Regions from separate parts of the Allobosea sp. BE125 genome, predicted to be linked through region 1. Evidence: riboswitches for the same ligand, from Rfam matches in the RefSeq annotation. Region 1 holds a riboswitch; each other region holds the start of a gene.
The links. Region 1 has a riboswitch for thiamine pyrophosphate ahead of thiO (glycine oxidase ThiO). Riboswitches for the same ligand answer to the same signal wherever they lie in the genome.
Positions count from the first base shown of each region.

Region 1 (8,020 bases):
TCGGTCAATGCGCCCGTGTCGCGGCGGGCTCGGTCGTGCTACAGGCCGTGCCGCGCAACAAGACGGTCGCCGGCGTGCCGGCCAAGGTCGTTGGCGAGGCCGGCTGCGCCGAGCCGTCGCGCTCGATGGATCAGATCCTGGCCGGAGATTGCGGCAGCGCGATCTGAGCTGGTTGCGCCTGCGTTTCGAGCAGGCTGTGTGCGATCTCGCGCCGGCTGGCATGCGCGCTTGCTTGTGAGTTCAGGACGAGCGTGAGCGCGTCTCCGGTCGGCATCGCGTCAGCGAAGGGGGCGATGAGCCTGCCGTCGCGCAGATGCGGCGCGATCAGGCTCATCCGGCCCATCAGCACGCCGGAGCCCGAGAGTGCGGCATCGAGCGCCAGGCTGTAGAGCGAAAAGGAGGGGCCGCGGGTCGGGTCGATCGTCCCGATGCCCCCAGCAAAGGCGAGCCAGCGCCGCCAATCCTCGCGCCAGACAGCGTCATGCAACAAGGTCGCGCGCGCCAGATCACCGACGCTCGTGAGCGCGCGCGCGAGTGCCGGCGCGCAGACCGGCAGGATCACGTCCGGGCCCAGCGTCAGCGCGTCGACGGGGAGCGTCTCGGGGCCGAGATAGAACAGCGCCAGATCATGCGGCTCGCGGCGTGGATCCGGCGGCTGTTCCATCGCCGAAACGGAGATCTGCAGCCCGGGAAACGCCGCTTGCAGCGCGGCCAAACGCGGCGAGAGCCAGAGCTGGGCGATGCAGGGCAGGGCGGCGATGGTCAGTGCGCTGCCTTCATGCCCGGCGCGCAAGTCCTGTATCGCCTGCCCCAGCGTGTCGAAGCCGCGCGTCAGCTTGGGCAGGGCGCTACGCGCTCCCTCCGTGAGTTCCACCCCCTGGGCGAGGCGGCGAAACAGCGGGAAGCCGAGCCAGGCTTCCAGTTGCCGGATCTGCTGCGTCACCGCGCCGGCGGTGACGCCGAGCTCTTCGGCTGCCTTGACGAAGCTCTCGCAACGCGCCGCCGCCTCGAAAGCCCGCAAGGCGTTGAGGGATGGCAGGCGCGGGCGCGGCGGCTTGACGGGCATGGCGGATCATCTCTTAGGCTGAGATTTTCTCTGCCTGCGAGCGAGGATTACTCGTTTGCGCAGCCTAGCGCAAACCGGTCATATCGTTCGCATCGTGCGGGATTATCGCGAGGAGGATCAATCGATGACGGCTCTGGGCAGGCGCGACTGGGTTCCGCAAGCGAGCGAGGATTACGTGCTCGGCATCGCCGCCGAGACGGCTGGCCAGTCGCTCGACGCGGTCGCGGCGCGGATCGCGGCGCTGACGGTCGAGAACCGCAACATCCATGAGCGCGACTGCATCAACCTCAATCCCGCGACCAATGTGATGAACCCCAAGGCCGAGGCCGTGCTTGCGGCGGGGCTCGGCGCCCGGCCCTCGCTCGGCTATCCCGGCGACAAATACGAGATGGGGCTGGAGGCGATCGAAAAGATCGAGATCATCGCCGCCGAACTCGCCGCCGAGGTCTTTGGCGCGAAATACGCCGAGATCCGCGTGCCCTCGGGCGCCATCGCCAATCTCTATGCCTTCATGGTCGCGGCCAAGCCCGGTGACTGCATCATCGCGCCGCCGGGCGCGATCGGCGGCCATGTCACGCATCATGGCGCCGGTGCCGCAGGGCTTTACGGCATCGTTACCCATCCCGCCCCGGTCGATCCGGTGAACTACACCGTCGACCTTGCGCGCCTGCGCGAGGATGCCCTGCGATTGAAGCCCAAGCTGATCTCGATCGGCGGCAGCCTCAACCTCTTCGCCCATCCGATCCGCGAGATCCGCGCGATTGCCGACGAAATCGGCGCGATCGTGCTGTTCGACGCCGCGCATATGTCGGGCATGATTGCCGGCCATGGCTGGCAGCAGCCGCTGGAGGAGGGCGCTCATCTGATGACGATGAGCACCTATAAGAGCCTGGGCGGCCCACCCTCGGGCCTGATCGTCACCAACGATGCCGAGATCGCCAAGCGGCTCGACGCCATCGCCTATCCCGGCCTGACCGCGAATTTCGACGCGGCGAAATCGGCCTCGCTGGCGATCACCCTGCTCGACTGGAAGGCGCATGGCCGTGCCTACGCGCAGATGATGGCTGAGACGGCCAAGGCGCTGGGCGAGGCGCTGGTCGAGCGGCAGGTGCCGGTCTTCGCGCGCGACCGCGGCCTGACGACCTCGCATCAATTCGCCATCGAGGCTCACAGCTATGGCGGCGGCCAGGCGGCGGCCAAGACGCTGCGCGCCATCAACATCCTGAGCTGCGGCATCGGCCTGCCCCTGCCGGAGGTGGCGGGCGACGTGAACGGGCTCAGGCTCGGCACGCCCGAGATCGTGCGCTTCGGCATGACGCCCGCCGACATGCCGGAACTGGCCGGCTATATCACTGAGGGCCTCAGCGGCTCGCGGCCGGCAGAAGCGGTGGCCAAGGATGTGACGGCGTTCCGGGCGCGCTTCCGCGAGCTGCATTTCATGCGGTGACGGTTGGCGCTCCCCACATTGGCGCGCACTTGACCAGCGGCCGTCGAGCTTTCACAGTCGTCGTCATTCCAGGGAGATCCCCGGCAAGGGGCTGAGACACCGCTGGCAGACCGGGACAACCCGGATAAGCGCGCGGAAATCCTTCGAACCTGATCCGGTTCATACCGGCGGAGGGATGGATTTCCCGGCTCAAGCCGGCGGCCCGCAAGGCCGCAGATATCCTCGCCCCCGTCGCGGCGAGGAGTTTGCGATGAGAGGCCCACCCGACACCAGTTTGCGCCGCCAGCAGGCCCGCCCGCCCGATGCTCCGGCGCCGCCGGCCGCGACGGATGTCGCCATCATCGGCGGCGGCGTGATCGGCCTGATGACCGGTTGGCGATTGCTGCGCGCCGGCCTGCGGGTCGCACTCTTCGAGCGCGGCACGCTCGGCCAAGGCGCGAGCCTCGCTGCCACCGGGATGCTGGCGGCAGCCGCCGAATTCGAGCCCGGCGGCGAGGAACATGTCGCGCTCGCCCTGGAAAGCCAGCGTCTCTGGCCGAGCTTCGCTGCCGAATTATCGGCCGATGGCGGGCTCGATATCGACTATCGCAGGGATGGCATCCTGCTTGTCGCCACGACGCGCGACGAGGTGGCGCGGCTGCGCTTCCGCCATGAGATGCAGCGGCAGGCAGGGCTTGCGACGCTGTGGCTCGACGGCGCCGCCTGCCGAGGCTTTGAGCCCGGCCTGCGACCCTCCGTCGTGGCCGGCATCCATTGCCCGGGCGACCATCAGGTCGACCCGGTCAGGGTGATCGCGGCTCTGCGGCAGGCCTTCATCGGACGCGGCGGAATCCTGCTCGAAGGCTTGGCGGCAACGCCCCGGCTGCAAGCCGGGCGCGCCGTGGGCGTCACGACGAAGCAAGGGCTGGTGAAGGCCGGGATCGTCGTCGCCGCCGGCGGGGCCTGGACCGAGATAGCGGGGCTCTCCCTGCCGTTGCGGCCGCTCAAGGGGCAGTCGCTGGCGCTGGCATGCCCGCCGCACCGGCCGCTGCTCTCGCGCATGGTCTGGACCGACCAGGTCCATCTCGCCCCCAAGAGCGACGGCACGCTGATCGTCGGTGCGACCATGGAGGAATGCGGCTTCGACGATGCCGTGACGGCCGGCGGCGTCTACGCGCTGCTCGAAGGCGCGCGACGCATCCTGCCCGGCATCGAGGAGCTGCCGATCGCCGCAATCTGGTCGGGCTTCCGCCCGACCAGCACTGACGACGCGCCGATCCTCGGTGAGACCCGGATTCCAGGCCTGCTCCTCGCCACGGGACATCATCGCAACGGCTATCTGCTGGCCCCTGTCACCGCGGTGGCGATCACGCAACTCGTCACCGAGGGAGGCATCACGGGGCCTGCCGCATCCTTCGGATCGGAGCGCTTTTTTGCACAGGAGGCAGTGGCATGAAGCTCATCGTCAATGGACGCGATCACGACAGCGCGGCGCAGGATCTGCTGGCGCTATGGCGGGAGCGCACCGCCGAGCTCGATCTGCCGGGCCCGCAGGGCTTCGCCATCGCGCTGAACGGGATGGTGGTGAAGCAGTCGCAATGGCAGCTCACGCGTCTGGCGTCCGGTGACCGCGTCGAAATCATTCGCGCTTTTCAAGGAGGTTGAGATGAGTGCCGCAGAACAGCCCTTCACCCTGGCCGGAACGCAACTCGGCTCCCGCCTGCTGATCGGGACGGCCGGCTATCCCAACCAGCGCATCATGGTGGATGCGGTGGCGGCCAGCGGGGCGGAGATCGTGACCTTGTCGCTGCGCCGGATCTCGCTGGCGGGCCATGGCTCCGATACGGCGCAGCTTTTGTCCGGCTACCGCTTCCTGCCCAACACGGCTGGCTGCGAGACGGCGCGCGACGCCGTCCTGACGGCGGAGCTCGCCCGCGAGGCGCTTGGAACCAACTGGATCAAGCTCGAAGTCATCGGCGATCGCGAGACGCTCTATCCCGATGTCGGGGAGCTGCTGGAGGCGACGCGCCAGCTCGTCGAGATGGGCTTCGTCGTGCTGCCTTATTGCAATGACGATCCGGTGGTTTGCGCGCGCCTCGCCGATCTCGGCGCCGCTGCAGTGATGCCGATGGGCTCGCTGATCGGCTCCGGCATGGGCGTCGCCAACCCTGCCAATCTCGAATTGATCTGCGCGCGCTCGGCCGTTCCCGTGATCGTCGATGCCGGGCTGGGCACGGCGTCGGATGCCGCCATCGCGGTGGAATGCGGCGCAAGCGCCGTGCTGCTCAACACCGCTATAGCCAAGGCAAAGGATCCGGTCCGCATGGCCCGCGCCATGCGCCATGCCGTCGCGGCCGGTTGGGATGCGCGCGGGGCTGGGCGCATTCCGCGCCGCGGCCGCGCCGAAGCGTCGAGCCCCCAGCTCGGGCTCGTCGGTTCGTGAACGCGCCGGAGCCGAGCCCGGGCCTGAGCGACGGGTTCTAGAGCGTTTTCGAGCGAAGTGGCCACCGGTTCGCGTGAAGAAAACGCGTTAAAACAAGGAGCTAGAGGATTCTCGCGATTCGGAGAAACGCGGAAATGCTCTAGGCGTTGTCGCTCTGGTAGCGCGCGAGCATCTCCGCCTTCAGCGCCGCTTCCGAGACGACATGCGCGCCGCCGAGCCAGACCGACTCGATGCCGCCTGCATCGTCGCGCACCAGCCGCGCCGTTTCGCCGGGGCTGTTGAAGGAGGAGGCCTTGACGATCCGGCCGCGATCGGGGGCTTCGATCGCGATCTCGCCGGCATCGAGGAAGGGGCTGAACAGGGTCGGGTTGGCAATCAGCACCTTGTTGGCGAAGGGCACGAGGTCGCCAGGGTTCCAGATCGTCCACCAGCGCCCGGCCCAATCCTTGGTCGCGGCCGAGGGGGCGCCCAGCTCCTGGAAGCGCTTGAGGATCTGGACGAGGCCGTCGAGCCAGGGATGGGCGAGGCCGTCGATGGCGTTGGTCAGCACCGAGATCGTCAGATCCTGCTCCGGCAGGACGGCAGTGCGGGTGATGAAGCCCTGGAAGCCGCCGGAGTGGCCGAACCAGGCCCAGTCGCCCTCGCCGCCGGAAATGGTGCCGAGGCCGTAATGGCGGCCTAGGCTGCTTTCCTCGTCGGTCCAGAGCCGGCGGCTCATCTCGCGGCGATTGAGGGGCGAGAGGATGCTGCGCTCTGCCTTCGGCGAGAGCTGCGCGAAATAGCGCGCGACATCGGCGGCCGTGGCGACGAAGCCGGCGGCAGACATCATCGCTTGGCAAGGATTGTCGCCGGGCACGACGACGCGATGTCCGAGCGGCCATTTCGGGCTGTGGCCCCGAGCCATCGGGCCGGTCCAGAGGCCGATATCGGGCATGGTTTCAGCAAGCCCGGCTGCCGCTACGACCTCCCTGGCGATCCAGTCGGCATAGGGCTCGCCCGTCACCGCCTCGATCACCAGGCCGAGCAGGCCAAAGCCGTGATTGGAGTATTTGAGGCGCTGCGAGGCGGGCAGGATGGGCGGCAAGGCCAGGTCGGCGAGCAGTTCGGCCTTGTCGCAATAGGGCTTGCGGTCGAAGAACTGGCCGTTGTCGGGACCGTCGCGCGTCAGGCCGGCGCTGTTGGAGAGGAGCTGCGCCAGCGTCACGGTCGCGACCTCGGGATGGAGGCGGGGCACGAAGCTGCCCGCCTTGTCGTCGAGGCGCAGCCGCCCGGCCTCGACCAGGCGCAGGATGCCGGCCGAGGTGAAGCTCTTCGAATGCGAGGCGATGCGGAAGCCGTGGCGCGGCGTCAGCGCCTCGCCTGTCGTGATGTCGGCCTTGCCGAAGGCGGCTTCCAGCACGATCTCCCGCCCGCTCGCGATCGCGATGGAGCATCCCGGCTGGTCGTGATGGCGGAGCTGGAATTCGAGCCAGCTGGAGGCATAGGCGAGGGCGGCAGGCAGCCACGGCGTCATGGGGCGATCCGTCATGAGCGAAGGGAGCGCTCACTATTGCAGATCGCGGCGGCGCGTGCAGGCGCGCCAGGCGGCGGTGGCTATGCGGGAATGGAAGAGCATTTGCGAGGAGCAGCGCGATGACACAATCCAAAGGGGGCGTGGAGCGAGGCCTCCTGGATTGCTTCGCGAAGCCTGTGCTCGGGCTTGCCGAAGGCAAGACCCGGGTGCTCGCAATGACGGGTGAGGGTTGTGTGATTGGCGGCTAGACAGCCTTCCGGCTTGCCCTTCCGGCCCCGTCATGGCATCCGTCCCGGCAACCGATAAGGACCGATACCGTGGACAAGACAGAACTCGCCAAGCTCGAAGGCTACCTGCGCCGCACCTTCGCCAACCATGCGATCAGCGTGCGGGCGCGCATGAAGAAGAACGATTCGGCCGAGGTTTATCTGGCCGACGAGTTCATCGGCATCATCCATGTCGATGACGAGGACGGCGACCGCTCGTTCAACTTCACCATGGCGATCCTCGACGTCGATCTCGAGGACTGAGACATTCCGCGAGGGCGGTTGTCTGACGCGGCCGCCTGCGCTTCCGGTGCTCACGGACAATAGTCCGCTGCGCTCCGGTTCTCGCCGACCACGCCAGCCGACTCGCCCTGGCGAAATGTCGGACGGCGCTTGAACGTCGGCTCAGCGCAGCATGCCGTCGATGGTGCGGCGGACGCCGCCGATCATCAGCTCCCAATCGGCGATGATCCTGCGCGGGAAGCGGATGTTGACGTCGATGCCGCGGTGGCGAAACGTCACCCGGCAGAGTTCGTCCAGCGCGGCGACTGCCGCTGTGTCGAGCGGGCAGCGCGCCGCGAAGCCGCGCCCGTCGGGCACCGAGACATAGAGTTCGTCGCCCTCATAGGGCGAGCCTTTGCGGAAGCCGCGCACCACCAGACCGCCGGGATTGGACCAGACCGTCGGCGTCAGGAAACGGGCATAGACGGCAAGTTGCGTCGCCGGCTCGTTGACCTTGTCGGGCGGGCTCAGCGTCACCAGCAGGCGGTTGCGGTTCTGGGCCGGGCCGAGATCCGGCCAACCCAGCCGGAGGCGCACCATGCCGACGAGGCGGCTGGAATCGTCGGCCTCGGCGCCGGTCAGGTCCTGGGGCACCATCAGCACGCTGTTGCCGATGCGGGCGGGCTGGAGCATCGTCTCCGTCTCGCGGCCTTTATGAGTGGCATAGAGGCCAAGGCCGGTCGCGGCCGCACCAAGCAGCATGATCGCGAAGGCGGCCTTCACCAGGGCAGAATCGGCGCGCGGCAGCGGCGGCGGAGACCGCCTCAGGCGCGAGCGGACCACGGCCGCGAGATCGGCGGCCAATTGGGCGGAATGCTCTTGCGACAAGGAGTTTTGGGACAGGGACGCGGTCACGGGCGGGGGCCTCTCAGCCTGGCGCCGGAAAGCTGGGACAGGGTTCCGGACGACATCGTGCTCTCCTTGAGGGAGATGGATGGATCGATGACGTCCAGTGAAGCAGAGGTCGCTTAAGGGAGCGTAAACCATGATCGCGCGGGAGACGGCGCGTCGCCGGGCCTGGGAG
Region 1 is NZ_JAVDTY010000008.1:50,867-58,886, reverse strand. It holds gene cysE (serine O-acetyltransferase) at 1-167, shown strand, start outside; gene J2Y55_RS18295 (LysR family transcriptional regulator) at 131-1,066, opposite strand; gene J2Y55_RS18290 (serine hydroxymethyltransferase) at 1,191-2,513, shown strand; TPP riboswitch at 2,575-2,706, shown strand; gene thiO (glycine oxidase ThiO) at 2,764-3,948, shown strand; gene thiS (sulfur carrier protein ThiS) at 3,945-4,157, shown strand; gene thiG (thiazole synthase) at 4,159-4,935, shown strand; gene J2Y55_RS18270 (serine hydrolase domain-containing protein) at 5,075-6,448, opposite strand; gene J2Y55_RS18265 (DUF3126 family protein) at 6,766-6,978, shown strand; gene J2Y55_RS18260 (hypothetical protein) at 7,120-7,851, opposite strand.

Region 2 (8,020 bases), on a different contig from region 1:
CGATCAAGGTTGCGGGCGAGGAGGCGATCATTGGCCGGACGCTCAAGCGCAATGGCGGCTTCGGCGATGCGGTCTTCGAGAAGACCGCGGCGGGCTACGGGCTGAAGCTCAAGGCGGAGGGGTTCCAGGCCAGCAATCTGGTCGAGCCTTGCGCGATCTCGTTCGGCGATGCGCCGGTGCCGCTGACATCGTTGGGAAGACCCGCTGGCGTGCCGCGCTATAAGCTCGAGGCCTCGATCTGCCCGATCGTCTTCGATGTGCTCGACGGCGCTTTCCTCGTGGTCGAACCGACGCAGCCCTGCGTCGTCGAGGCCGCCGCCTGTCGGATCGATCCGCGCGGCCTGTGGGGACCGGATTCGCGCACGCTCGTCTCGCGCGCCAAGGAGATCGAATCCGCGCGTGGCACGGCCGAAAGGGCGGTGCGCGAGGGCTATCGGGTGCTGGGCGCCAAGGGCGATGCGGTCGACCAACGCGCCATTGCGCGCGAGCAGGCGAGCTTCTCCGCCGAGCGCGAGCTGACCTGCCGCGACTTCCAGCGCGAGGGCTCGCTCGGCTTCTGCGGCGCGCGCATGACCGAGGCGCGGGCGGCATCGATCCGGGCGCGCCTCGGCATCACCAGCGAGCCGAAGCCCGCTGCCAAGCCCAAGCCGCGTCCGAAGCCGGTCCCGCTGCCGCTCACGCCGACGCAGTAAGAACGGGATTCACGACACCAGAGCATTTCCGCGTTTCTCCAAATCGCAGAAATGCTCTGGCTCCTTGTTTTAACGCGTTTTCTTCACGCGAACCGGTGTCCACTTCGCTCGAAAACGCTCTGCCCGCGCCGGAATGACGGCAGGGATGCTTGTCAGCAGCGCTTTTCGACCGCAGCCCGCAATGCCCGCGTCGCGGCCTCGACATCGTCGCTCCCGAACATCGCGCCGATCACGGCGACCCCGTCCGCGCCGGCGGCCATCACCGAGGCGGCGTTGCTCGCATTGATGCCGGCGATCGCTCCGACCGGGAGTAAACCCAGCGCCTTGGCGGCCTGCCGCCGCAGTGCAGCGTAGCCGTCGAGGCCGAGCGGGATGTCGGCATCGTCCTTGTGCTGCGTGGCAAAGACCGGGCCGACGCAGGCATAGTCGATGCGCGCCGAGGCGAGGTAAGGCAATTCCGCCGCCTCTCCCAGCGTCGCGCCGATGATCGCGGTCTCGCCGAGCAGGCGGCGGGCGTCGGCAAGCTCCATGTCGTCGGCGCCCAGATGCACGCCGTCCGCGCCGGCCGCCAAAGCGACATCGACGCGGTCGTTGATCAAGAGCGGCACGCCGCTGCCCGCGAGCGCAGCATGGATCGCCCGGGCCTCCCGCACCATCTCGCGCGTCGAGGCCGCCTTGGCGCGGTACTGGATCAGCGTCGCGCCGCCTTTGGCCGCCGCCCGGGCGAGCTCGGCGAGCGAACGGCCCCTGGCGATCTGCGGATCGACCAGGCCGTAGAGCAGGATATCGACGCTCAACCGTCTTCTCCCATCCGCGCCCGCAGCGTGGCCTCGTCGATGCCCGCCAGCGCGTCGATCAGCGCGACAGCGAAGCTGCCGGGCCCATTGCTGCGTTCGGCGGCGATCTCGCCGGCGATGCCATAGGCGGTCAACGCCGCGGCCGCCGCCAGGGCCGGGTTGCTCTCGACCGCGCAAGCTGCCGCGATCAGGGCGCCGGCCGCACAGCCGACGCCGGTGACCTTCGTCATCAGGGGGTGGCCATGCGCGACCGAGAACGCGCCGCGCGCGCCTTCGATGCGGTCGATCTTGCCGGTCGTGACCAGCGTCAGATTGTGCTCGCGAGCGGCCTGGAGCACATCTTCGAGCGCCGCCATCTCGGTCGCGTTGCCGCGCACGACGATGTTGCGCAGGCGCAGCACCTCGCGCGCCACATGCTGGCGCAGGGGCGAGAGCTCGACGAAGACGGGGTCGAAGACCAGCGGCTTGGCCTTGTCGCGCGCCACCTCCAGCAGCTTGGGAATGGCGAGCTCGCTCTCGGCGTTGATCGTGCCGATATTGATCAGGATCGCGCCCGCGCCATCGGCCATCGCCGCGACCTCGTCGACATGGATCGCCATCGAGGGAATGGCCCCGAAGGCGAGCAGCATGTTGGCCGTGATGTTCTGCGCCACCGTGTTGGTCAGGCATTGCACGCGCGGCCGCTGCGCCGTCACGCGCGCCAGCACGGCGGCGACGCGGGCGGCATCAAGATGGTCTTCCGTCATGGTCATACTCATGGTCGTGCTCATTCGGCCGCCGGCAGGTAGAGATTGCTGCCCTTCGCAAGGAATTCCTGCGACTTCGCGGCCATGCCCGCATGCCTTTCCGTTTCGATCTGCGCCGCCGCCTGGTCAAGTGCGATGCGCTCGTTCTCGCCCATGGCGAGGACCTCGGCGCGCAGATCCTGCGTGATTTTCATCGAGCAGAACTTGGGCCCGCACATCGAACAGAAATGCGCGACCTTATGCACGTCCTTCGGCAGGGTTTCGTCGTGATAGGCGCGGGCGGTGTCGGGGTCGAGCGCCAGGTTGAACTGGTCTTCCCAGCGGAAGTCGAAGCGCGCGCGGCTGACCGCGTCGTCGCGGAGCTTGGCCGCCGGATGCCCCTTGGCGAGATCGGCGGCATGAGCCGCGATCCGGTAGGTGATGACGCCGGTCTTGACGTCGTCGCGGTTGGGCAGGCCGAGATGCTCCTTGGGCGTGACATAGCAGAGCATGGCGCAGCCGAACCAGCCGATCATCGCAGCCCCGATCCCCGAGGTGATGTGGTCGTAGCCCGGCGCGATGTCTGTCGTCAGCGGTCCAAGCGTGTAGAAGGGCGCCTCGCCGCATTCGCGCAATTGCTTGTCCATATTCTCCTTGATCTTGTGCATCGGCACATGGCCGGGGCCCTCGATCATCACCTGGCAGCCCTTGTCCCAGGCAACCTTGGTGAGCTCGCCCAGCGTCTCCAGCTCGGCGAACTGGGCACGGTCATTGGCGTCGGCGATCGAGCCCGGACGCAAGCCGTCGCCGAGCGAGAACGAGACGTCATAGCGCCGCATGATCTCGCAGATCTCGTCGAAACGCTCGTAGAGGAAGCTTTCCTTGTGATGCGCCAGGCACCAGCGCGCCATGATCGAGCCGCCGCGCGAGACGATGCCGGTCACCCTGGAAGCCGTCAGCGGCACATAGGGCAGCCTGACGCCGGCATGGATGGTGAAGTAGTCGACGCCCTGCTCGGCCTGCTCGATCAGCGTGTCCTTGAACACCTCCCAGTCGAGCTTGACCGGATCGCCGCCGACCTTCTCCAGCGCCTGGTAGATCGGCACGGTGCCGATCGGGACCGGCGAGTTGCGCAGGATCCAGGAGCGGATGTTGTGGATGTTGCGCCCGGTCGACAGGTCCATGACCGTGTCGGCGCCCCAGCGGATCGCCCAGACCAGCTTCTCGACCTCCTCGGCGGCGCCGGAGGTGACGGCGGAATTGCCGATATTGGCGTTGATCTTGACCAGGAAGTTCCGGCCGATCGCCATCGGCTCGAGTTCCGGATGGTTGATGTTGGCGGGAATGATCGCCCGCCCGCGCGCGATCTCGCTGCGCACGAATTCGGGCGTGACGAATTCCGGTACGCTCGCGCCAAAGCTCTCGCCATCGGCGTGACGCTCTTTCGCGCCCTCCAGCATGGCGACGCGGCCGAGATTCTCGCGATGCGCGACATAGATCATCTCAGGGGTGATGATGCCGGCGCGCGCGAATTCGAACTGCGTCGCCATCTGGCCGGGCTTGGCCGTCAGCACCGGGCGCTCAGCCGGACAGGCGGGCACCAGGTTCTCGGGCGAGATGTTGCCATTGTCGGCGGCGGTGACTTCGCGGCCGGGAACGGTGTCGAAACCGCGCGCGTCGAGCCAGGCGCGGCGTGGCTGCGGCAAGCCCTGGTTCAGATCGATCCTGGCATCGCTCTCGGTGAAGGGCCCCGACGGGTCATAGATGCGCACCGGTAGTTCTGCATCGGTCGAAAGCTGCACCTCGCGGAAGGGCACCCGCATGGTCGGGTCTTCCGGCGGCGCGACATAGATCTTGCGCGAGCCGATGATCGGGCCGGTGGTGACGCCGGTCGGTGCACCAAACTTGGGCGTGGCCTTGACGCTGTTTTTGGCAGACTTGGTGTGAACGTTCATGGGATCTCCTCCTTGGTCCAAGGTTCAGGAGATCCGGCGTCGAAGCGGTCTAGCGCTGTCTGCGGCCGCGATTCTGCGCAAGCCGCGTTCCAGTCCCTCCGCCGGTATGACCCGGATCAGGTTCGATGGGTTCGGCCTGGACGGCCATCTCAGCTCTTGCGAGCACCCCTCGGAACGGCTGGGAAGTTAGGCGCGATGACGCCCGCGCGCAACCGGCAAACAGCGCTCGGCTCGCATGGCGTCATTGCCATCTGTTCATCGCCTCGTTGATAGCGGCGGCGCTTCGGCGCGACGGCGGCAGCGAGAGATCGTGCGGAGCCGACTTCGGAAGCGGCGCATTCCGGTGAGGCGCATTGTTGCGGGTCAGGCGCTCCTGGCGCGCGGCCAGGGCAGCACTCGTCCCGACATGACCATGCGATCACGCCCGCCGTCCTTGGCGGAATAAAGCGCCCGATCAGCTGCTCCAACCAACGAGGCGCGACCTGTCGTTGCATGGGAGTTCGGCCAGATGGTCGCGCCGCCAAGGCTCGCCGTGACGAGCCCGGACGGAGGGTTCGACCCGTGCGGCATCTGGATGTCGCGAAGCGCATCGCAGAACCTCTTACCGACCAGCTCGCAGCCTTCGGCATTCGTATCCGGCAAGAGGAGGGCGAACTCTTCCCCGCCATAGCGCGCGGCCAGATCGCCCGGGCGTCGTGCTTGCGCGGCCAAGACGGCGGCCACAGCACGCAGGCAGCCATCTCCAGCGGGATGTCCGTAACGATCGTTGAATTTCTTGAAATGGTCGATATCGATCATCAGCACGGAAAGGGCGGTGCCCTCTCGCGAGGCCCGCGCCCATTCCTGCTCCAGCCGCTCGTCGAAACATCGGCGATTGGCGAGCCCCGTCAGCCCGTCCAAGGTCGCCAGCGCCGCGAGTTTGTCTTCGAGATCCTTGTGCTCGGTCATATCGCGTGAGATCGCCACGACGCCATCGATCGTGCCGCTATCGGACCTCGTCACGCGCAAGGTCGTCTCGATCCAGATCTCGGTCTTCTCCCGGTGGCGCGTGCGGTAGATGATCCTGGCTTCCTCGACCTCGCCGCGCTTCAGCGCAGCGACGACCTGTTCGACCCGGGGCAAGTCCTCCGGGTTGACGCCGGCCAGAGCCGGCGTTCCGACCAGCTGCGCGGGGTCCCAGCCCAGAACGCTCGCGGAGGAAGGGGAAGCGTAGAGTATGCGCTCGTCGAAATCGATCCGGGTGACCATGTCGCTGGATGCTTCCGCGAGCAGGCGGAAATCGGCCTCCTTGGCGATCAGCGCTGCCGCCATACGCTGACGCTCATAGAGCTGGCGCACGAGATGCAGGCCGATGACGCCAATCACCAATGTCAAAGCCAGCACGAAGGCCATCCGGGCGATGGCGGCCTGGCGCCAGCGCAGCAGAACGTCATCCTGGGCTTCCGTCGCCAGCACCAGGAGCGGATATCGCTCGCTGAACCTGAAGGAACTCAGACGTTGCAGCCCATCCAGCGGTGATTTGAAATAATAGACGCTGGCGGCGGGCCGGGACATCCTGTCCCTGATCAGAGGTGTCGCCGACATGTCTCGTCCGACATAGGTGTCGTTATCGACGCTGCGCGCAAGCAGAATGCCATCGGCGCTCAGCAGCGTGATTGCCCCGTTGGGGCCGATGTCGAACCGGCGATAGAACTGCGAGAAATATCCGGCGTCGATCGTCGCCAGGACCACGCCGGCGAAAGCGCCATCGGGATGATTGAGGCGCCGAGACACCGTGATGATCCACTGACCACCGGTCCGGCTTTGAACGGGTCGGCCCAGATAGATGCGGCGATCGTCCACAGCACGATGATGCTGGAAATAGGCGCGGTCGCTGTTGTTGAGGCCCGCGAAGTCGACTTTCTCCGTGGTGGCCAGCCAGCGGCCCGTTTCGTCGTAGACGAAGAGGCCGCGGATTCGCCCTAGCGTCGGTTTGCGAAGGTCGAGAATACTCTGAACTGTCGCGATTGCGGCGGGACTCGTGCCGTTTGTCTCCAGTCTGCTGGCCAAGCCGAAAAGCGCTGCATCGGCGAGTTCGATGGTGTCCTCCGCGTGCTGTGTCAGCGAGCGCGAGAGATTGATCATGTCGACTTCGGCGTTCTTCAGATCGGCTGCCCGGGTGGCCCATTCGCGCCATCCGCTCAGGGCGAGAATGGCGATGCAGGCCACCGTAACGAATGCCGCGGCCCAGAATGGCAGACGCGGCAGGCTTCCGGCATGCCCATCAATGCGACTCGCCTTCATGGCTGTTTCCTCCGAAGCGGAGCCTCACATCGCGGTCGTAATCCTCACGTCACGGTCTCAATAAAACTTGGCGCCAGTGGGCCTCTCCCGATGCCGCCTCGGCCGGCTGGGCGCCCCGGGGAGTGTCGTTCGCCGGGCTGCATGCCGGCGGCCGGTATCGCTGCGTGGGTGCAGAGCGTCGTGCTCTACGCCATGACGCAGGAGCTCAGGCAGTGATGTCGACGGTCTGGCCCTGGCCGGCCGGAAGGGCGGCCTTCGCCTGGGCTGCACCCTGCTGCAGCAGATCGGCCACAGCCTGCTCGGCATCGGCCTGCTGCTTGACCATCTCGGTCTGGATCGTCTGGCGGGTTGCGGCGGCCTGGCTCGCGGCGAGGCTCTGCGCGATGGCAATCGATGAATCGCTCATGATCGGTCTCCTCTCAGTTAGAGCGCTTTCAAGCGAAGTGGACACCGGTTCGCGTGAAGAAAGCGCGTCAAAACAAAGGGCTAGAGTAATCGAACGACCCGGACGGATCGAAAATTCCTCTAGTGCTGGACTAGGAGAGCTAGACCAGAGTCCTTGCCGCTTCATGAAAGCGATGCGGCGAAAGCGAACCGGCGCGGCGGCGTGCCACCGCGCCGGCATGGGTTCACGGCCCGGTGCGGCCCGCCAGCAGCGGCGTGATCCGTCGCAGCGTCACGCGCCGGTTTTCGCGCGAGGCCTCCTGCGTCGCGACCTTTAGATATTGCTCGCCATAGCCCTGGGTCGTCAGGTTCTCGGCGGGCACGCCGAAGTCGCGGGTCAGGATTTCCGCGACCGATTGGGCGCGGCGGTCCGACAAGGACAGATTGTCGATGTCGGCGCCGACGGCGTCGGTATGGCCCTCGACCAGGAAGACCTCGTTGGGCGAGCTCTGCAGTCCCTGCCGGATCGACTGGGCGATGGTCGCGAGCCGCTGGGCCTGGTCCGGCGCGATAGTCCAGGAGCCTGTCTCGAAGGTCACCGTATTGATATCGACGCTGCGCATCCGCGCCCGCAGATCGGGCGAATAGCGCACCTCGTCAAGCGTGTAGCGGCGCGGGATCGCCGCGATCGGCGGGGCCATGATCGTCTCGTAGATCAGACCCTCATCGGCTCGCTCGGCATCGACGATATAGCGCTCGCGCGGCATCGGCAGGGGTGGCGCTGGCAGTACGACGATCTCATCCGAGAAGCGGTCATTGGGTCGATCGCGGCGGGTGTTGTCGATGATCACGATCTCACGCCCGTCGCGGTCGAGGCGGGCGCGGCGGATCAGCCGGCCATCCTCGTCGGTGACCGTCACCACGCGAGTGCCGTCGGGCCGTTCGAAGACGCTGCGGGTCTCGCCATCGCGACGGTCGACGCGTGGCTGGTAGCCAAGATCACGGAACCGCTCGGTCTCATCGCGGCGGATGATGACGCGGTCGTCGTCGCGAATGATCGTGCGGCCGGGCTCGCGGATGATCGTGACGTCGCCGTCGCGCCGTTCCTCGCGCCGGCTGCGGACATCGTCGAAGCGCTCCGCGCCCTGCGTCGCCATGATGCCGCCGATCACGCCGGCGCCAAG
Region 2 is NZ_JAVDTY010000014.1:171,341-179,360, forward strand. It holds gene J2Y55_RS26255 (hypothetical protein) at 1-692, shown strand, start outside; gene thiE (thiamine phosphate synthase) at 845-1,489, opposite strand; gene J2Y55_RS26265 (hydroxyethylthiazole kinase) at 1,486-2,247, opposite strand; gene thiC (phosphomethylpyrimidine synthase ThiC) at 2,256-4,169, opposite strand; TPP riboswitch at 4,245-4,349, opposite strand; gene J2Y55_RS26275 (sensor domain-containing diguanylate cyclase) at 4,533-6,452, opposite strand; gene J2Y55_RS26280 (hypothetical protein) at 6,658-6,858, opposite strand; gene J2Y55_RS26285 (OmpA family protein) at 7,082-8,008, opposite strand.
Region 2: another riboswitch for thiamine pyrophosphate. It lies ahead of thiC (phosphomethylpyrimidine synthase ThiC); the one in region 1 lies ahead of thiO (glycine oxidase ThiO).

Region 3 (8,020 bases), on a different contig from region 1:
CGCGATCCCGGATCGCCTTCAGCGCATCATTGCCGCCATAGGCGACGATGGCGTCGGCCTCAGCCAGCCAGACGCGCTCGCCGGCCTCGTCGCCGCCCTTCCACCAGACCACGGCGAGACACTCGCCCAGGCGCGGATCGATCTCGGCCAGGATGCGGGCGAACCAGCCCGCCAGCAGCGGCTCGGCGGTGGCGACCTTGCCGATGCTTCCGGCCTTGACCAGCAGGCCCGATATCAGGCTCCAGAGCGGCAGGCCCGGAACATTGCCGGCCCAGACATGCAGCAAGAGATCCGGCCCGAACGCCTTGGCGAAACCGCCCTTCGGCCTGGGCTGGAAATCGTCGAGGATCTGCGGATCGGCGAAATCCTCAGCCAGGAAGCGCTTGAGCTGCGGCTGCCGGAAGGTCTTCAGATAACCGGTCAGGCCGAGCCGGATCATCTCGGGATCATAGCCCGTCACGATCGGCAGCAGCCTTTCGGCCTTCCGCCGCCAGGGATCGTTCCGATCGAGCAATCGCGCGATCGCCTGGTCGATGATCGCGGTGATCTCGGCAATGCGCAGGGTCTTGAGATAGGCACGGGCATTGTCGCGCACGCGCCCCGCCAGCGCTGCGGCTTGCGCGTCGCTCAGCACGGGCACGCGGACCTCCGCGGCCTCGCCCCAAGCGCTGAAGTGAAGTGTCTTCCACTCCACCTCGCCGGCTGGCAAGCCGGGCAGATGCCCCGCGAATTCGGTCATCACCTCAGCCACGAGCCGCTTTCAGGAATTCCTCGACCGCCACGGAGCAGCCCTTGGAATCGGCGCCGTCGACGCGACCCAGCAGGCGGAAACCGCCGGGGACGATGATGCCGGCATCCTCGGTCAGGATCGCCGAGACCGAGTTGAAATGGGCGAGATCGTGATGGACCAGCACGCCGGTCTCGCCTGCGGGCACATCCTGACCCGTCAACGGGTTCACCACCCGGCTGCGGATCCAGTGCGGGCCCGACTTCACCGGCGGGCAGGTCTCATTGCCCCAATCGTAAAATTGAGTGCTGAGCTCGGTCATGCCGTACATGTTGATGCAGCGCTCCCGGGGCACGCCGAGCCCAGCCGAGAGCGCGTCGTAGAACTCGTCCGCCGCCAATTCGCGCGACTGCCCCTTGAAGCCGCCAGTGTCGAGGATCCGGCTGCCCGGCGGCAGCGCAAAGCGCCGGCCCTGCCGCTGCAATTCGTCGAGCAGATGCACGAAGCTGTAGCTGGCGCCCAGCAGCGCATAGGGCTCGCCCCTCGCCTCGGCATGCGCCATGGCCGCAAGCAGGCGCGCGGTGGCGAGGCCTGCCTCGTCGATGAAGCCTTCGCTGTCGGGCGTCCCGCATTCGCGCCGCGCCAAAGCAAGATAATGCGCCAGCGAGGAATTCGGCATCGCCTGCTCGTCGGGGAACAGAATGCCCATGCGGATCCGATCCTGCCCCTGCATCCTGTCCAAGCCTTGCATGAAGCGCTGCCGGAAATTCAGGATCATCGAACGGTCATAGACAGCCAGCGTCGGGTGATAGCTGCGTCCTCGCTGCCCGCCACGGGTCGTGCCGCTCGTCATGAAGACGTGCTCGATCCCCTCCGTGGGGCGGCAGCTCAGCGTCAGATCCTTGAAAGCGTCGATCGGAACAGCGGGAATGTCGCGCCAGCTCCGGACGGCAAGCGGCGTCCTGCCTCGCGCCGCGGCGAAGCGGCGATAGGGCTGATTGTTCTCGAACTGGTAGGCGAAGATGCGCAGCGCCAGCCGGTCGAAATCCTCGTCCGTCGCTTGTTCCCTGTCGAAGAACTCGAGCAGGGCCGCAATGATCTGCGCTTCCGTCACGTCCATGCACACCTTCCCAGACATCAAGGCGCAATCCGGCACGTTTCCGATCTGCGACCCGCTGTCCGGCCAATGGCGCGAGCATGGAAAAGGAGCGACTTGCCGCCCTATGTCCCGCATCCCTACGCCGGTATGAGCCGGATCAGGTTCGGAGGGTCACCGCGTTGCTCGAAACGGGTTCGAGCGGGCGGAATCTCAGCCTCCTAGCGAGGCCCCCCTGGGAACGGGCGCACCATGACGGCGGCGGCGGCGCCATGTCAAGAATGTGACATGGCGGCGGCTCACTCTTGCGCGCGTGCCAACGGCCTCTAGCTCGCCTGGCTTCGAGCGCGCGGGTGCGGCAGGCTGGTGATGATCGCTCCCGCCACGACGAGCAATCCGGGCAGGACGATGCTCTCGCTCAGCATCTCCTTGAAGACGACATAGCCGATGAGCGTCAGGAACGGCACGCGCAGCGTATCGGCGGCGCAGAGTTGCAGTGCGGAGCCATGACGCGACGCATTCGCCAGCGCCGTCTGCGTGACGAAGCCGGCAAGCATCAGCACAGCAACCGCCAGCGAAACGCCGAGCACGTCCTCGATATGGACGTCGCGCGGCAGAGTAGCTCCCCCCACGTCGAGGCCGATGAAGAGCGCACAGAGATAAACCGGTAGCTGCACGGCATGCATGACGAACACGATCAGGACAACGCTCTTGCTCTCGGCCAGCCGGGCCAGCATCAAATTCGTGATCGTCAGCAGGGCGACTGCACCGACCGGGATCAGCAGGCGTGGATCATGCGACACGCCCTGCGAGAACAGCAGATAGGCGCTGCCGACGGCGATAAGCGACAGTCCCAGGCAAGCGACGGCCCCCGGGATCAAGCCCGCGACGACGAGGCCCAGCATCGCCGCGAAGAGAGGCCCCGAGAACTCGATCGTCGCGATGAAGCCCAGGGGAAGATTGGCCAGGCTCCAGATCAACGCCAACGACCCGATCAGGTGAATCAGGCTGCGCTGGACGTGATAGCCGAACTGCATGCCAGCCAGTTGGTGCAGGGCTGCTTTGCTTCTGAAGACGAAGAATCCGGCAAGGATGAGTGAGCCGGCGGAGCGGATCGCCGCGATCTCGACGATGCGGAAGGAATGCGAGAGATAGCGAATGGCTATCGCGACAGCGATATAGGCCAGGAAATAGGCCAGCATCCAACCCGAGAATACCAGGAAACGGCGCTTCAACCAGTCCATGGAATACCCAGAAGCATTCGCTCCAGGATGGCCATCCTCACCGGCAAGGACAATTTGACCTGTCGAAAATAACCCGCATTCGGCAGCGCGTCGCATGACACGTCGAGCTCGGAGAAGCGCGGCAGGGGGTTCAGGATCAGGGTGTCGGATTTCGCATCGAGGATTTTCTTGGCGGTCAGCGTGAAGGGTTCGGTCTCGGCTTCCTTGTCGATGGCCTCGCTGCCCAGAGACGCGTGCGCGAAGCGACTCATGTCCTGCATCTGAATGATCAAGACGTCATGGTCCAGGGTGTCCCTGACGTCATGAACGAAGGAGACCTTGCAGCCCAGGCTCGCCAGCAGCGCGATCGCTTCGCGCATCGGCGGGTTGATCGGCACGTCCGGCAGGGAGCAAAGCGTGAAACGCCGGGGCGGCGAGAGGCGCAGCATTTTGACGAAGGACAGGGCAAAGCGCGCACGCGTATCGCTCGACAAGGCAATCGACAGGTCTTTGACGTCCCCGCGCAATTTGTGGATGGCGAAGAGATCGATCAAAGCCTGGGTCGGGTGCTCGTCGGCGCCGTTGCCGGCATTGACGACCGGCAGGTAGCTCAGTCGCCCGATCTGATACGGCAGGCTCTCGGTATGCGAGCGCACCACGATCAGGTCGCTATAGGCCTCCACGGTGCGGATATGATCGTCGAGCGTTTCCCCTGTCGCGCTGCCCATCCGGCTGCGATCGGTATCGTAGACGTCGAGCGATTGATGCCCAAGGCGCAAGGCCGCGGCCTGAAAGCCCAGCCGCGTCCGCGTGCTGCGCTGGTCGAACAGGGTCGCGATCACCTTTGGCCGCCGCCTCATGAGATGAAGCCGGGCCGGCTGGTCGCCAGGCGCATCCTCTTCAGTCTCTTCCGCCAGGAAGCGCTCGGCGCGCGCGAAGATATCGTCGAGATCGTCGCGCGACACCGAATCGGCGCCAAGCAGGTCTTTGCCGCTTGGATAGTTCGGCCTCTGCATGGCGCCCCGCTCTCGTTCCGGCTCTATTACCGCGGGGACGCGCTCAAGCAACTTCTGGCCGCTTCCTCACGGCAACCGCAGCAGGCGCCGTGAGGTTCCCGACAAGGCTCATCCTGTCGGAGGCCACGCGATCCTTGATAATGGCGAGCAAAGCCTCGTCGGACATCGGTTTCGCGAGAATGTATCCCTGTATCCCATGCAAGCTGAATTGGCGCATCACGGCAAGCTGCGCCGCCGTCTCGATGCCTTCGACGATGATCGACAACCCAAGCTTATGAGCCAGGTCGGTGATCGCGGTCATCAGCGCGTTCACCTTGACCGACGAATCGATCTCATGGCTGAAGCTCTTGTCGATCTTGATGATGTCGATCGGCAGCTTGGCCAGATAGCTCAGGGACGAATATCCGGTCCCGAAATCGTCGAGCGCGATCCTGACGCCCATGGCTCGCAGCTTTTTCAAGCTCTCGATGATGTGCGGCGCGTCCTCGATGAGCGTCGATTCGGTGATCTCGAGCGTCAGACGGCGCGGCGGCAGGCCCGATTTGCGCAGGATGGCGGCGACGATCGCGACGAGGTCGTGATCGCTCTCGAACTGCCGCGCGGAGACGTTGACGCTGACGCCGACATTGCGCGGCCAGGCCAGGGCGGCGCGCACTGCGGTTTCGATCGCCCATGTGCCCAGCACCTTGATCAACCCGGTGCGCTCGGCCACGGGAACGAAGGTCGCGGGGCTGACCACCCCGCGCCGCGGATGATCCCAGCGCAGCAGCGCCTCGACCAGCGTGACGCTGCCCGAGCGCGGGTTGTAGATCGGCTGGTAGACGAGCTGGAATTGCCCGGCGCGGAGCGCGTCCCGTAGATCGACCTCGAAGGCCAGGTGCTCATCGTGCTCGACGCTCAGCTCCGGCGTATAGACGACCAGATGGTTCCGGCCATCCGACTTGGCCTTGTAGAGCGCGATGTCGGCGCGCTTGAGGGCCTGTTCGACAGCCAGGCCAGCCTCGGCAACGACGACGCCGACGCTGACGGTCGCGGCGATGCTGCGCCCCTTAATCCGCCTCTGGGAACCGATCCGCATCAGGATGCGGCGCGCGAGCTCGACCGCCTCAGTGCTCCCGCGCGACGTGGCGACCATGAACTCGTCGCCCCCCATCCGCGCGGCGATATCGCCAGAGCCAAGGCAAGACGCCAGGGTCTCGCTGATCGAGAGCAGCAAAGCGTCCCCGACATCATGCCCATAGGTGTCGTTGATGCTCTTGAAATCATCGACATCGATGGAGAGGAGCGCGGTATCTTGCTTGCGTGCCAGCTGGTTCTCGATCTTGAGCAGAATCGAGCGCCGGTTGTCCAGATTCGTCAGCGTATCGCGATTGGCCAGGATCTCGAGCTCCTCCATCGTGCGATGGCGGGACACGAACATTTCGTGAATGATCTGCGTGCTGGAGAAGGTCAAAATCGTCGTCAGCGCGACCGTCAGCGCGATCAGGATATAGGCCGGCTCCAAGGTCGCAGCCAAGGCATAGGTGAAGGGCGCACCGGAGATCAGGACCTGGATCTTCGTGATCAGGGGGCGCGAGGTGTTGCGCCCCGATATCCCCGCCAGATAACCGATCGATTGCGCGATCGCCAGAACGGCAACCGGCTGGCTCGGATAGCGCCACAGGGCGTAGCAGCTGAATCCGGCAATAAGAGCGGCCGTTCCCCAAGCCCCGATCATCGCAAAGCGCTCGAAACGGGCCGCATCGAACGCTGCGCCAGCTACGGCTTGAGCCCGCTCATAGAGTCTGTGGGAAGCGAACCGGAATAATCCGAGGCAAGCCATCAGGACGGCCAGGCCATAGAATACGGGATCATGGCCGGCGAGCAGGCCCGCTCCCAGCATGACGAGGGTAACCGTGATCGAACCGATAAGAATAGGCCCGGGCGTGGCGTAGAGCGCCGCTACCAATTGGGCATTCATCGTATCCTTATCTTTTGGGAGCCGTTCTGCCTCAGCGCCATGATTTGTGCTTCTGGACATAGGACACACCCGGCTCAGAGCCGGGTTCAACCCAGCTCAGATAACTATGGCTCCTGTCGAAGCCTCCCGGAGAGCATCTGCCTTCAAAGTTGAATAAATCCTAAGATTCCCGGCCTCAATTCGCGGGCATCGATGCCAGAGCTGGATCACGGCCGTCTCGTGGCACAGGCTGGCAGCTGGCCGCGCGCTCCACTAGAACGTCCCCAGGCCAGCCGCCTTGCGGCCCATGCCACTGGCCCTGCGGTTCCAAGGGGTCGGTTTCAACGCTTCAGGATCTCGAATGAACATAGATCTCAACGCGGATGTCGGCGAAAGCTTCGGTCCCTGGACCATGGGAGACGATGCGGCGATGTTCGACATCGTCACCACGGCCAATGTCGCATGCGGTTTTCATGCCGGCGATCCCGAGATCATGCGCAAAACCGCCGAGCTCGCGCGCGACAAGCATGTCGCGATCGGCGCCCATCCCGGCTTTGCCGATCTGATCGGCTTCGGCCGACGCCGCCTGCCCGGCCTGACCGAGCGGGAGGTCGAGAACCTCGTCGCCTATCAGGTCGGCGCGTTCAAGGCCGTCGCGGCATTGACAGGCTATCCGATGACCCATGTGAAGACGCATGGCGCGCTCGGCAACATCTGCAATGACGACGACGCGCTGGCGCTCGCCGTCGCGCGCGGCATCAAGGCAGCCGACCCCGACGCGCTCTTCCTGGTGATGCCGGGGATGGCGACGGAACGGGCGGCCGAAAAGCTCGGCCTGGCCTATTTCCGGGAGATCTATGCCGACCGGACCTATGATGACAGCTTCAACCTGACGGATCGCGCCAAGCCCGGCGCGGTGATCCACGATCCCGAGGAGGCGTGCCGACATGTCATGCGCATGCTCGATGCCGGCGCGGTGGTGTCGGTGACCGGCAAGACGCTCAAGGTCGGCATCGATTCGATCTGCGTGCATGGCGACAATCCCCATGCCGTCGCGCTTGCCCGCAAGCTGCGCAACCAACTCGAAGCGGCGGGCGTGACGGTGGCGCGCTACACCGCATCCTGACCCTCAAACGCCGACCGCTTCCGTCGCGCTGGTGACGCCGCCGATCAGGTTGAGCCCGAGCAGCCTTTCGCTCGTCAGTGGCGCGGCCACTGGGGCGAGCGCGGAGACCAGCCCATCGACCAGCGTCTGAAGCCGGCGCGCCGCCTCGATTGCCTGCTCGAAGGTCACGATCTCGAAACGCACGGGTTCACCCGGCGGAATCTGCGCGAAGCGGCCGATATCGGCGCTGATGATGGTCGCGATCTTGGGGTAGCCGCCAGTGGTCTGGCGGTCGCGCAGCAGCACGATCGGCCGGCCGTCGCCCGGCACCTGGATCGAGCCGTCGACGATGCCGTCCGAGACGATGTTGTAGCCGCCGCGATGGGGCAGCGTCGGCCCGTCCAGGCGCACGCCCATCCGGTCGGCCTGCCCGCTGAGGCGGTAACCGGCGCCGGTCAGGATCGCCAAAGCCTCGTCGCTGAAATGATCGTCCTGCGGGCCGGGCAGGATGCGGATCGGCCCCATCTCCCCGCCCGGAAGCTCCGGCAGGCAGTATAGCGTCGCCCCTCCCCCAGTTGCCGGAATGCGGGCGCCGACCGTGAGCGGCCCGCCCCCGATGCCGGAGCGGCGATGCATCGATTGGCTGCCCATGTCCGGCGCAGTCGCGATGCCACCCTCGACCCCGAGATAGGCGTAGGCTGCGCCCGGCGCGGGGCGCGCCAAGACCGTGCCGCCGTCAGTGACGCGCACCGCCGTGAAGGGGGCGATCTGGCGGCCCTCCACCTCCAGCGTGCAGGCCGGACCGGCAAGCGCGATCGTGATGTCGCCCTCGGCCGTCAAACGGACTCCGCCCGGGCCGAGTTCCAGCGCCGCGGCCCCGGCCTCGGCCGCCACGAGCAGGTTAGCCGCAGCCA
Region 3 is NZ_JAVDTY010000003.1:13,211-21,230, forward strand. It holds gene J2Y55_RS08675 (acyl-CoA reductase) at 1-739, opposite strand, end outside; gene J2Y55_RS08680 (LuxE/PaaK family acyltransferase) at 744-1,847, opposite strand; TPP riboswitch at 1,941-2,070, opposite strand; gene J2Y55_RS08685 (DMT family transporter) at 2,150-3,067, opposite strand; gene J2Y55_RS08690 (aspartate/ornithine carbamoyltransferase family protein) at 3,055-4,062, opposite strand; gene J2Y55_RS08695 (putative bifunctional diguanylate cyclase/phosphodiesterase) at 4,106-6,022, opposite strand; gene J2Y55_RS08700 (LamB/YcsF family protein) at 6,363-7,127, shown strand; gene J2Y55_RS08705 (5-oxoprolinase subunit C family protein) at 7,131-8,020, opposite strand, start outside.
Region 3: another riboswitch for thiamine pyrophosphate. It lies ahead of J2Y55_RS08680 (LuxE/PaaK family acyltransferase); the one in region 1 lies ahead of thiO (glycine oxidase ThiO).